3 regions of the Streptomyces sp. NPDC088553 genome follow, and region 2 is predicted to be linked to each of the others. Evidence: riboswitches for the same ligand, from Rfam matches in the RefSeq annotation. Region 2 holds a riboswitch; each other region holds the start of a gene.

Region 1 (3,934 bases), on a different contig from region 2:
TGAGGAAGGGGACGACGTTCAGCGGGTGCTCGCGGGTGGTGCCGAGGCCGTGCAGGGCGATCACCCAGGTGGTGCGGGGCGCGGCCACCAGCCAGGCCGGCAGGGGCCCGAGCTCGCCGGGGATCTCGACGTCCTCCTGGGCGAGCCCGAGGGCGCTGATCGGCGTGCCGATGTGCAGCTGGGGGGTGAGGCGGACGCGGGAGCCGGGGCCGAGCACCCCGCGCTCGACGCGTTCGAGGCGCCGGACGACGGTGTCGGCGGTGTGCGGCACCCGGTCGAGGACCGGGCCGACGACGGCGTGCTGTCCGTGCCCCTCCACGCCGTACGTACCGGGGCGCAGCGAGGCGAGGCTGCGGGTGAGCGTGATCCGTTCGGGGCCCGTGGCGTGCACGGTGAGTCTGGGATCCCCGGGCAGGGGACGTCCGGACGGCACCCTGAGGGCGACGTCGCTGGCGTACCGGCCGGCCGCGAACGCGGCCGCGCCGACACCGAGCAGGGTGGTGACGGCCGCTGCCGTCGCTGTAGCCGGGCGCACGCTCCCAGTCTCGGCAGGGTGGGGGCGGACTGCCACCGGTGGGACCCGTACGGCCCCGGCCGGGAGGCCGGAGGAGGAGTACGGACGGGGGTCGGCGCCGCGGGGTCTCCCGGGTCCTCCGGGAGCCCTCCGGGGAGTGATATGGGTCTCGTCCGCGGGGTCCCCCGGTCGGATGGTTCCGTCCAGGGACCGGAACCGGGTGACCGAGGAGGAACCGGGGCAGGTCGCATGTGCCCGGCGATGGCCCGGATTACCCGGGGTTGCGGGGTGACCGCATCGTGGACAGCTCGCGGGACGGGACCGTAAGCGGAATCTCTTGACACCGGTTCGAGACACCACACCGCCCGACCCAGTTCACCTTCCGTTCACCCAGGTTGCTTACGTTCGTCCAGCCACTGACGTCAAACGATTGCCTGGGTAAATGGAACACATCACGCTGCTGCTCGCCATTGTGGTCGTGACAGCTCTCGTGTTCGATTTCACGAACGGTTTCCACGACACCGCGAACGCGATGGCCACGACCATCTCGACCGGTGCTCTCAAGCCGAAGACGGCGGTGGCCATGTCCGCCGTGCTGAACCTCGTCGGCGCGTTCCTGTCCGTGGAGGTCGCCAAGACGATCTCCGGCGGGATCATCAACGAAGAAGGCATTCGTACAGAGGTGATCTTCGCCGCGCTGGTCGGCGCCATCCTCTGGAATCTCCTGACCTGGCTGCTCGGGCTCCCGTCCAGCTCCTCCCACGCCCTCTTCGGCGGCCTCATCGGCGCCGCGGTCATGTCGGCCGGCTGGTCGGCCGTGAACGGCCCGACCATCGTCACCAAGGTCCTCATCCCGGCCGTCGCCGCGCCGCTCGTCGCCGGCCTCGCCGCGATGGCCGCCACCAAGCTGACGTACAGGATCAAGGCCAACCCCGAGGCGAAGGCCACGGCCAAGGGCTACCGGGCCGGCCAGATCGCCTCCGCCGGTCTCGTCTCCCTCGCCCACGGCACCAACGACGCCCAGAAGACGATGGGCATCATCACCCTCGCCCTGGTCACCCAGGGTGTCGTCGCCCCCGGCTCGAACCCTCCGCTGTGGGTCATCGTCTCCGCCGGTGTCGCCATCGCCCTCGGCACCTACCTCGGTGGCTGGCGCATCATCCGCACCATGGGCAAGGGCCTCACCGACCTCCAGCCGCAGCAGGGCTTCGCCGCCCAGACCAGCGCCGCGACGGTCATCCTCGCCTCCTCGCACCTGGGCTTCTCGCTCTCCACCACCCAGTCCTGCTCGGGTGCCGTGATGGGCGCCGGTCTCGGCCGCAAGGGCGGTGTCGTCCGCTGGTCGACCGCCACCCGGATGTTCGTCGCCTGGGGTCTGACCCTGCCCGCCGCGGCCGTGGTCGGCGCCGGCGCCGAGTTCCTCACCAAGCAGGGCCCCTGGGGCATCGCCGCCGTCGCGGTCCTGCTGGTCGCCGGCTCCGGCGTCATCTGGTCGCTCTCCCGCCGCAAGCCGGTCGACCACAACAACGTCACCGCCGACGACCTCGACAGCGAGCCCGCGGGCGTCGTGACCACCGCCATGGCGGCCGTCACCCCGCCGCCGGCCGCCGGTTCCGTCGCCGCCGTCGCGGACCAGGACCTCAAGGCGACCATCCCCGCGCCGGCCCCCACCGACCCGACCGCTCCCCCGGCCCCCGCCGCCGCGGTCTAAGGAACGAACGACATGAAGATCGACTGGGCAGCTCTCGGCTCCGTCTTCGGAGTCAGCCTCGTGGCGACCGTCGCCCTCGTGGGCCTCTTCACCCTCGGCATCGTCGGCCTCACCAAGCAGGAGGAGGCCGCCGCCCGCGGCGGCTCCGCGGCTCTGGCCCGCACCGCCGCGTACGCCTGCTTCGCCCTGTGCGCGGCGGCCGTCGCGTACGGCATCTACCTGATCGTCGTCTGACGGTCCGAGCGTGACCGGTGGGGCGGTCCGCACCTTCGGGTGCGGGCCGCCCCGTCGCCGTGTCTGTGGTGCTTCGCACAGTGACTCGCTGCAGGTCAAGGGTGAGTTGACGGCTGTTCTCGGGCCGTGGTGGACTGCCGAGGCCATTACGGCGGCAGTAGAGGAAGTCCGGTGCGAATCCGGCGCGGTCCCGCCACTGTGACCGGATCCGAAGGGTCCGGGAGTCAGGAACTCACGCCGCCGGTCACGTCGATCCAGGGCGCGGACCCTGAGTGAGGACATGCGCCATGCCCGGCCGCAGCAGTACCACTGGTGTCTTCGCGTACGGAGCGGCCGCGGGTCTCGCCGTCGATCTGCTCATCGGCGATCCCCGCCGCGGACATCCCGTCGCCGCGTTCGGCCGGGCGGCCGCCGCGGTCGAGAACCGCCTCCACCACGACCACCGCGGCTGGGGCGCCCTGCACACCGCCGTCTGCGCCGGCTCCACCGTCGCCCTCGGAGCGCTCGCCGCCCGGGCCGTACGGAACCGGCCGGCCGCCGCCGTCGCCCTGACCGCCGCCTCCGTGTGGGCCGTCGTCGGCGGTACGACCCTGGGGCGGGAGGCCCGCGCGATCGGCGGCGCGCTCGCCGCCGGGGACCTGGACGTCGCCCGGGAGCGGCTGCCGCATCTCTGCGGGCGCGACCCGCAGTCCCTGGACGGACCCGCGATGGCCCGCGCGGTCGTCGAATCGGTCGCCGAGAACACCTCCGACGCCGTGGTCGGCGCCCTGTTCTGGGGCGCGGTCGCGGGCGTACCGGGCCTCGTCGGCTTCCGGGCCGTCAACACCCTGGACGCCATGGTCGGCCACAAGTCGCCGCGCCACCGTCGCTTCGGCTGGGCCTCGGCCCGGCTCGACGACGTGGCCGGCTGGCCCGGGGCACGGCTGACGGCCGTCCTCGCGACCGTCGCCGGCGGCAACCCGCGCGGTGCTCTGAAGGCCTGGCGGGCCGACGCGGCGAAGCACCCCAGCCCCAACGCGGGCCCCGTCGAGGCCTCCTTCGCGGGCGCCCTCGGCATACGCCTCGGGGGCACCCTGTCGTACGGCGGCCGGATCGAGCACCGTCCGGTGCTCAACGGGGAGGGACGGGCCGTCGAGGTGACCGACATCGACCGGGCCGTACGCCTGTCGCGCCGGGTCACCGGACTCACTCTGGCCGCCTGTGTGGGCGGCCGGCTGATCATCGGCGCCCTGGCCGCGTCGACCCGGAAGCGGAGGAACGCATGAGGGGTGGGGGACTGCTCGTCGCCGGGACCACGTCCGACGCCGGCAAGAGCGTCGTGACGGCCGGCATCTGCCGCTGGCTGGTCCGCAAGGGACTGAAGGTGGCCCCGTTCAAGGGGCAGAACATGTCCCTCAACTCCTTCGTCACGCGGGAGGGGGCCGAGATCGGGCGCGCCCAGGCCATGCAGGCGCAGGCGGCGCGGGTGGAACCGA
Region 2 (3,934 bases):
CAAGGTCGAGAACGGCCAGCTCGCCATCCCGCAACTTTTCGAGACCATGTTCCCGGACTGGTTCGCGGGCGTCGCGTTCGCCGCCATCGGCATCGGCGCGCTCGTGCCCGCCGCGATCATGTCGATCGCCGCGGCCAACCTCTTCACCCGCAACATCTACAAGGACTTCATCAAGCCCGACGCCACCCCGGCGCAGGAGACCAAGGTCTCCAAGCTGGTCTCGCTCCTGGTGAAGGTCGGCGCGCTCGTCTTCGTCCTCACCATGGACAAGACGGTCGCGATCAACTTCCAGCTGCTCGGTGGCATCTGGATCCTGCAGACCTTCCCGGCGCTCGTCGGCGGCCTCTTCACCCGCTGGTTCCACCGCTGGGCGCTGCTCGCCGGCTGGGCCGTCGGCATGCTGTACGGCACGATCGCCGCCTACAACGTATCGACGCCGAAGCAGGCGCACTTCGGCGGCTCCTCCGCCGAGATCCCGGGCATCGGCGAGATCGGCTACATCGGTCTCACCGCCTTCCTCCTCAACGTCCTCGTCACGGTCGTCCTGACCTTCGTCCTCAAGGCCGTCAAGGCCCCCGAGGGCATCGACGAGACCTCCCCGGAGGACTACACGGCCGACGCGGGCGACCGCGGGGTCGACCCGAAGCTCCCGAAGGTCGGCGCAGAGACCCACTGATCCACCGCCGGACCCGGCGAAGGCCGCCCTGCCTCCCCTCGGAGGCAGGGCGGCCTTCGCCGTCCCCGGACGGAACCCGTTGGGGGCCTCCGGGCGTCCGGAGGGACACTGCCTTCATGGACTTCACGATCAGGGCGGTACGGCCCGAGGACTACGAGGCGCTCGGTGAGCTCACCGCGGGGACCTATCTGAACGACGGGCTGCTGAAGTACGGGGCGGAGGACTCCTATCTGCACGTGCTCCGGGACACGGCCCGGCGCGCGCGGGAGAGCGAGGTGCTCGTCGCCGAGGACGCCGACGGACGGCTGCTCGGCGGGGTGACCTTCGCCACCGGCGCCACCCCGTGGGCGGACATCGCGATCGAGGGCGAGGCCGAGTTCCGGATGCTGGTGGTCTCCCGTGAGGCCCGCGGCCGGGGCGTCGGAGAGGCCCTCGTACGGGCCTGCATCGAGCGCGCACGGGCTCTCCCGGGGTGCCGCCGCATCGTGCTGTCCACGGACGTCACGATGGTCTCCGCGCACCGGATCTACGAGCGTCTGGGCTTCGTCCGCACCCCGGACCGGGACTGGGAGCCGATCCCCGACCACCGCCTGCGCACCTACTCCTTGGAGTTCTGAGCCAGGGGGCGACACAACATGTGGGGGGTGCCGCACGGGGCGCCCCCCACATGTATGCTCATCCTCGCTGTCGACGCAGGGGAATCCGGCGCGAATCCGGAACTGTCCCGCAACGGTGTGCTTCGTACGGATACGACATATTCGGGCGAGGTGAGTCCGAGGACCTGCCGACAGCGCATCCGGTCCGTCCGTTCCGGGTGCCAATGACGTCCGGGCCTCGCGGAGTGGGCCGGTGGAAGCGTCGCGTCCGGCGTTACGGATGCCCGCCTGCCCGCCTTCCCCCGCCGCGGCCCCGAGCCGAGCGAGGGAGAGCCCCCACGTGACCATCGCGCCCGCCGATCCGGCTTCCGCCGAGGCTTCCGCGGTCGAGAGCGACGGCCCCGGGACCGTGCTGCTGCGGACCCTGACCGACCTCACCGCCGATCTCCCCGACACCGACCCCGGCAAGGTCGCCGCCGCCGCGCTCCGCGGCCGCAGCGCCGTGGCGGACGAGGCGGAACTGCGCGAGCTGGCCACCGAGTCGGCCGCCGGTCTGATCGCCGAGGACCCGGCGTACTCCCGGCTCGCCGCCCGGCTCCTGACGATCACGATCGCCGACGAGGCGGCCGGCCAGGGCTCGTTCTCCTTCTCGGCCTCCGTCGCCGTCGGTCACCGCGAGGGTCTGATCGCCGACCGCACCGCCGAGTTCGTGGCGCTGCACGCGGACCGGCTCGACGCGACGATCGACGCGACCGCGGACGACCGCTTCGGCTACTTCGGCCTGCGCACCCTCTACTCGCGCTACCTGCTGCGCCACCCGATCACCCGCAAGGTGATCGAGACCCCCCAGCACTTCATGCTCCGCGTGGCCTGCGGCCTCGCCGAGGACGACAGCGTCCGCGCGCTCGACGAGGTCGCCGCCCTCTACCGCCTGATGAGCCGGCTCGACTACCTGCCGTCCTCCCCCACGCTCTTCAACTCCGGCACCCGTCACCCGCAGATGTCCTCCTGCTACCTCCTGGACTCCCCCCAGGACGAGCTGGACTCCATCTACGACCGCTACCACCAGGTGGCGCGCCTCTCGAAGCACGCGGGCGGCATCGGCCTCTCCTACTCCCGCATCCGCGCCCGCGGTTCGCTGATCCGCGGCACCAACGGGCACTCCAACGGCATCGTGCCGTTCCTGAAGACCCTCGACGCCTCCGTCGCCGCCGTGAACCAGGGCGGCCGCCGCAAGGGCGCCGCCGCCGTCTACCTGGAGACCTGGCACGCGGACATCGAGGAGTTCCTGGAGCTCCGCGACAACACGGGCGAGGACCAGCGCCGTACGCACAATCTGAACCTGGCACACTGGATCCCGGACGAGTTCATGCGCCGGGTCAACGCCGACGCCGACTGGTCGCTGTTCTCCCCGGCGGACGTGCCCGAGCTGGTCGACCTGTGGGGCGAGGAGTTCGACGCCGCCTACCACAAGGCCGAGGCGGCCGGCCTGGCCCGCAAGACGATGCCGGCCCGCGACCTGTACGGCCGGATGATGCGGACCCTGGCCCAGACCGGCAACGGCTGGATGACCTTCAAGGACGCCTCGAACCGGACGGCCAACCAGACCGCCGAGCCCGGCCACACCGTCCACTCCTCCAACCTCTGCACGGAGATCCTGGAGGTCACCGACGACGGCGAGACCGCGGTCTGCAACCTGGGCTCGGTCAACCTCGGCGCCTTCGTCGTCGACGGCGACATCGACTGGGAGCGCCTCGACTCCACCGTCCGCACGGCCGTCACCTTCCTCGACCGGGTCGTCGACATCAACTTCTACCCGACCGAGCAGGCGGGCCGCTCCAACGCCCGCTGGCGGCCGGTCGGCCTGGGCGCCATGGGCCTCCAGGACGTCTTCTTCCAGCTGAAGCTGCCGTTCGACTCCGCCGAGGCGCGCGCGCTGTCCACCCGTATCGCCGAGCGCATCATGCTCGCCGCGTACGAGGCCTCCGCCGACCTCGCCGAGCGCAGCGGTCCGGTCCCCGCCTGGGACAAGACCCGCGCCGCCCGCGGGGTGCTGCACCCCGACCACTACGACGTCGAGCTGAACTGGCCGGAGCGCTGGGCCGCGCTGCGCGAGCGGATCGCCGCGGTCGGCATGCGCAACAGCCTCCTCCTCGCCATCGCTCCGACGGCGACCATCGCCTCGATCGCGGGCGTCTACGAGTGCATCGAGCCGCAGGTCTCCAACCTGTTCAAGCGCGAGACGCTCTCCGGAGAGTTCCTCCAGGTCAACTCGTACCTGGTCGACGAGCTGAAGGAGCTCGGCGTGTGGGACGCGCAGACCCGTGAGGCGCTGCGCGAGTCCAACGGCTCGGTGGCCGGCTTCACCTGGGTCCCGGCCGAGGTGCGCGAGCTGTACCGCACGGCGTGGGAGATCCCGCAGCGCGGTCTGATCGACATGGCCGCCGCCCGGACGCCGTTCCTGGACCAGTCGCAGTCGCTGAACCTGTTCCTGGAGACGCCGACGATCGGCAAGCTGTCGTCGATGTACGCGTACGCCTGGAAGCAGGGGCTGAAGACCACGTACTACCTGCGCTCCCGTCCGGCGACCCGCATCGCCCGCGCCGCCCAGGCCGCGGCGCCCGCCGCCGCCACCATCCCCGTCCAGCAGGCGACCCCCGAC
Region 3 (3,934 bases), on a different contig from region 2:
GCTGATGGAGCGGGCGATCTCCTCGTGGCGCACGGCGATCGCGTCCTTGATGCGGCTGACGACGGCGATCCGCTCCTCCACCGTCATCCGGGGCCAGGGCCCTTCGTCGAAGGCCCGGCGGGCGGCCGCCACGGCCCGGTCGACATCGGCGGTGGAGGCGTGCGGGACGCGTCCGATGACCTCCTCGGTGTGCGGGGAGACGACCTCGATGACGTCCGCGCCGAGCGGGTCGGTCAACTCCCCGCCGATGAACAGCTTTCCGTGCTCCACAAGCTCGGTCATGACCGCCGCCTTCATGAGGAGATGAATTCCCTGACGATGCCTCAGAACTGATACCAGTTCTAGTTATAGTGGGCAATGGGCGAGCACGCTCCGCACCGCCGTGGAGAGATTCCGTACCGCCGTGGAGAGATGAGGGATCCATGCAGGGACCCATGCCCCAGGTGACCGAGCACGGCGGAGGCGTCTGGTCGCTCCGGGTGCCCATCCCCGACAATCCGCTCGGGCACACGCTGGTCCACGTGCTCGACACCGACCGCGGGCCCGTCCTCGTCGACACCGGCTGGGACGACCCGGCCTCGTGGGCCGAACTCACCGGCGGGCTCGCCGCGTTGGGCATCGACGTGTCGGACGTCCACGGTGTCGTCATCACCCATCACCACCCCGACCACCACGGCCTCTCCGGCAAGGTCCGCGAGGCGTCCGGGGCCTGGATCGCCATGCACGCCGCCGACACCGACGTCGTGCGCCGCACCCGCGAGGCCGAGCCGGGTACCTGGCTCGACTACCTCGCCCGCAAGCTCGCCGCCGTCGGCGCCCCCGAGGACCACCTCGGCCCCCTGCGGGCCGCCCGCGCCTCCGGGCGGATGCGCACCCTGCCCGGGCTGCGTTCCGCCCTCCCCGACCGGGAGATCGTCCCCGGCGAGCTCCTCGACCTCGCCGGACGGCGGCTGCGCGCGATCTGGACCCCCGGCCACACCCCCGGCCACGTCTGCCTCCACCTGGAGGAGGAGCACCCCTCCCGGCTGCCCGGCCACGGCCGGCTCTTCTCCGGCGACCATCTGCTGCCCGGGATCACCCCGCACATCGGGCTGTACGAGGACCCCGACGACTCCACCGTCACCGATCCCCTCGGCGACTACCTCGACTCCCTCGAACGCATCGGCCGCCTCGGCGTCGCCGAGGTCCTCCCCGCCCACCAGCACGCCTTCACCGACGCCCCCGGCCGGGTCCGTGAACTCCTCGACCACCACGAGGAACGGCTCACCGGGCTCATCGGCCTGCTCGCCACCCCGCTCACCCCCTGGCAGCTCGCCGTGCGGATGGAGTGGAACCGTCCCTGGGACCAGATCCCCTACGGCTCCCGCAACATCGCCGTCAGCGAGGCCGAGGCGCACCTGCGCCGCCTGGTGAAACTCGGCCGCGCGGAGGCGGTGCAGGGGACGGAACCCGTCCAGTACGTGGCCGTGTGAGGCGTCAGGCCTTGACGAGGCGGACGACCGCCGCGATCAGGACGACCGGTGAGAGCCCTCCGCCGAGGATCATCACCGGCATGGCCACCCACCACAGGTAGTGCCGACCATCGCCGTCCCCGTAGTCGTAGACGTTGTGGACGAACAGGAACCGGAGGAGGTGCAGGGTCAGCACCCCGACCAGCGCGATCCAGTAGAGGGCGACGCCGGCAACAGCGGCCCCTCCCCGGGCGGCGCGCCCGCGAGGCCCGCGGCACGGGCCCGCCGGCCGTACCCGCGAAGCCCGGTGTGAGGCGCCTCGCACCCGCCGGGCCGCGGGCATACGGGCCGGTAGAGTGGGCGGGTCGTCATCATGCCCGTACGTGGGGGAAGCCGGTGGAACTCCGGCACTGACCCGCAACCGTGAACAACTCCTGCCCAAGGAGTCGTAAGTCGGAATGCCCCGTCCGGGACGTGACCGCCGGCACCGTCGAGGAATACGGAGCCGGAGCCTGGTGCCCCTGAGGCGTGCCGGTGCCCGGCCGCAGGAGAGGGCCCCATGAACACCGTCCGCCGCGGCGCCACCGCGCTCGCAGCCGCCACCGTCCTGCTCGGCACCGGAGCGGCCGGGGTGGCGGGAGCGGCCACCACCGCGCCCTCCCCCACGCCCTCCGCCGTCACGATCCCGGACGGTCTGTACGGCAAGAACGACCCGACGTACGACGGTGTCTGGCGTCAGTCGCTCGCCTTCCTCGCCCAGCGCTCCACCGGCTTCCAGCCCTCCGACAAGGCCGTGGACTGGCTGCTCGGCCAGCAGTGCGCGGACGGTTCGTTCAGCTCGTACCGCGCGGACGTCACGACGCCCTGCGACGCGAAGACCATGCGGGACACCAATGCCACGGCGATCGCCGTGCAGGGGCTCCGCGCGGTCCGGGGGCAGTCGGCCTCCCCCGAGACGATCGACAAGGCCGTCAAGGCGGGCTCCGACTGGCTGCGCACCGTGCAGAACAAGGACGGCGGCTGGGGCTACAGCCCCGGCGGCGCCAGTGACGCCAACTCCACCTCGGTCGTCATCGGCGCGCTCGCCGCGACGGGCCTGCGGCCCACCCTGTTCACCTCCGCCGAGGGGCGTACGCCCTACGACGCGCTCCTCTCCTTCGCGCTGCCCTGCTCGGACAAGGAGGGCGCGGGGGCCTTCGCCTACCAGCCCGACAAGGCCGGCAAGCTCCTCGCGAACGCCGACGCCACCGCCGCGGCCACCCTCGCGGGCCTCGGCAAGAACGTCACCGCCACCAAGGCCTCTCCCGAGCAGCCGCCGGTCTGCAACGACCTGTCGAAGCCGACGGTCGAGCGGGCCGCGCTCAACGGCGCCTCCTACCTGGCGAAGGCCCTCGCGAAGACCGGCCACCTGACCCTGCCGCCGATGCCGGGCGCCACCGACACGACCGAGCAGCCCGACGTCGGCAACACCGCCGACGCGGTCGTCGCGCTCGCCGCGGCCGGCGCCTCGAAGGAGGCGAAGCCCGCCGTGGAGTGGCTGGAGAAGAACTCCGCCGCCTGGGCGAAGGGCGGCGGCCCGGCCGCGTACGCGCAGCTGATCCTGGCCGCGCGGGCGACGGAGACGGACCCGCGCGAGTTCGGTACGGCGGACCTGGTGGAGCAGCTCAACGCCACCGGCCCGGCGCCGAAGACGCCGGACACCTCGGCCTCCTCCACGAGTGACGACGAGGGCGGCCTCGGCTTCGACATCTGGTGGATCATCGGCATCGGCATGGTCGTCGGCGTCGGCATCGGCTTCCTCGTGAGCGGCCGCAAGAAGTGACCGCCGCGCGAGGGAACGGTGCCCGAGGGAACGGTGCCCGACGGCGTGGCTCCCGTACCGCCGGAGCCGCGGCCGGGGCGCTCCTGACGCTCACCGCGGTCGTGGCCGCGGCGGCTCCGGCGCAGGCCGCCGGCTACCGCTACTGGTCGTTCTGGGAGAGCGACGGCGGGAAGCCCTGGGCGTACGCCACCCAGGGTCCGGCGACCGCACGCCCCGCCGACGGCGACGCGATCGGCTTCCGCTTCGCCATCAGCAACGGCACGAACGACACCTCCCGGCCGTCCGTCGCCCCCGACTTCACGGGGATCTGCGGGGGCGTGGAGAAGAAGGACGGCACGAAGCGGGTCGCGGTCGTCGTCGACTTCGGCGGCCCGGCGGACGCGCCGCCCGGCGAGGCCCCGCCGGAGAAGCCGGTGAAGGTCGGCTGTGCGCAGGTCCGTGAGGACGCGACGGGCGCGGAGGCGCTCGCCGAGGTGGCGAAGCCGCTGCGGTACGACGGCGCGGCCATGCTGTGCGGGATCGCCGGCTACCCGGCGCGGGGCTGCGGCGAGCCGGTCGCGGAGACCGGTGGGACCGGGGAGACCGGTGGGACCGGGAAGACGCCGTCGTCGGCCGCGCCGAGCGCCTCGGCGACCGCCGGCGAGGACGGCGGGAGCCCGTC

Evidence for each region. A riboswitch is a leader RNA that binds a small molecule or an ion and turns the genes downstream of it on or off. The one in region 2 is predicted to bind cobalamin.
Region 1: another riboswitch for cobalamin. It lies ahead of ACIP8Z_RS32510 (cobalamin biosynthesis protein); the one in region 2 lies ahead of ACIP8Z_RS24920 (ribonucleoside-diphosphate reductase subunit alpha).
Region 3: another riboswitch for cobalamin. It lies ahead of ACIP8Z_RS13510 (prenyltransferase/squalene oxidase repeat-containing protein); the one in region 2 lies ahead of ACIP8Z_RS24920 (ribonucleoside-diphosphate reductase subunit alpha).

What each region holds. Positions count from the first base shown of each region.
Region 1 is NZ_JBIVMG010000012.1:56,253-60,186, forward strand. Features, by position in the region: gene ACIP8Z_RS32495 (alpha/beta hydrolase) at 1-535, opposite strand, end outside; gene ACIP8Z_RS32500 (anion permease) at 957-2,225, shown strand; gene ACIP8Z_RS32505 (hypothetical protein) at 2,238-2,459, shown strand; cobalamin riboswitch at 2,572-2,714, shown strand; gene ACIP8Z_RS32510 (cobalamin biosynthesis protein) at 2,747-3,724, shown strand; gene ACIP8Z_RS32515 (cobyric acid synthase) at 3,721-3,934, shown strand, end outside.
Region 2 is NZ_JBIVMG010000007.1:235,559-239,492, reverse strand. Features, by position in the region: gene mctP (monocarboxylate uptake permease MctP) at 1-676, shown strand, start outside; gene ACIP8Z_RS24925 (GNAT family N-acetyltransferase) at 793-1,293, shown strand; cobalamin riboswitch at 1,342-1,480, shown strand; gene ACIP8Z_RS24920 (ribonucleoside-diphosphate reductase subunit alpha) at 1,613-3,934, shown strand, end outside.
Region 3 is NZ_JBIVMG010000004.1:95,403-99,336, forward strand. Features, by position in the region: gene ACIP8Z_RS13495 (aldehyde dehydrogenase) at 1-282, opposite strand, end outside; gene ACIP8Z_RS13500 (MBL fold metallo-hydrolase) at 435-1,472, shown strand; gene ACIP8Z_RS13505 (hypothetical protein) at 1,477-1,647, opposite strand; cobalamin riboswitch at 1,796-1,934, shown strand; gene ACIP8Z_RS13510 (prenyltransferase/squalene oxidase repeat-containing protein) at 2,011-3,273, shown strand; gene ACIP8Z_RS13515 (SCO2322 family protein) at 3,375-3,934, shown strand, end outside.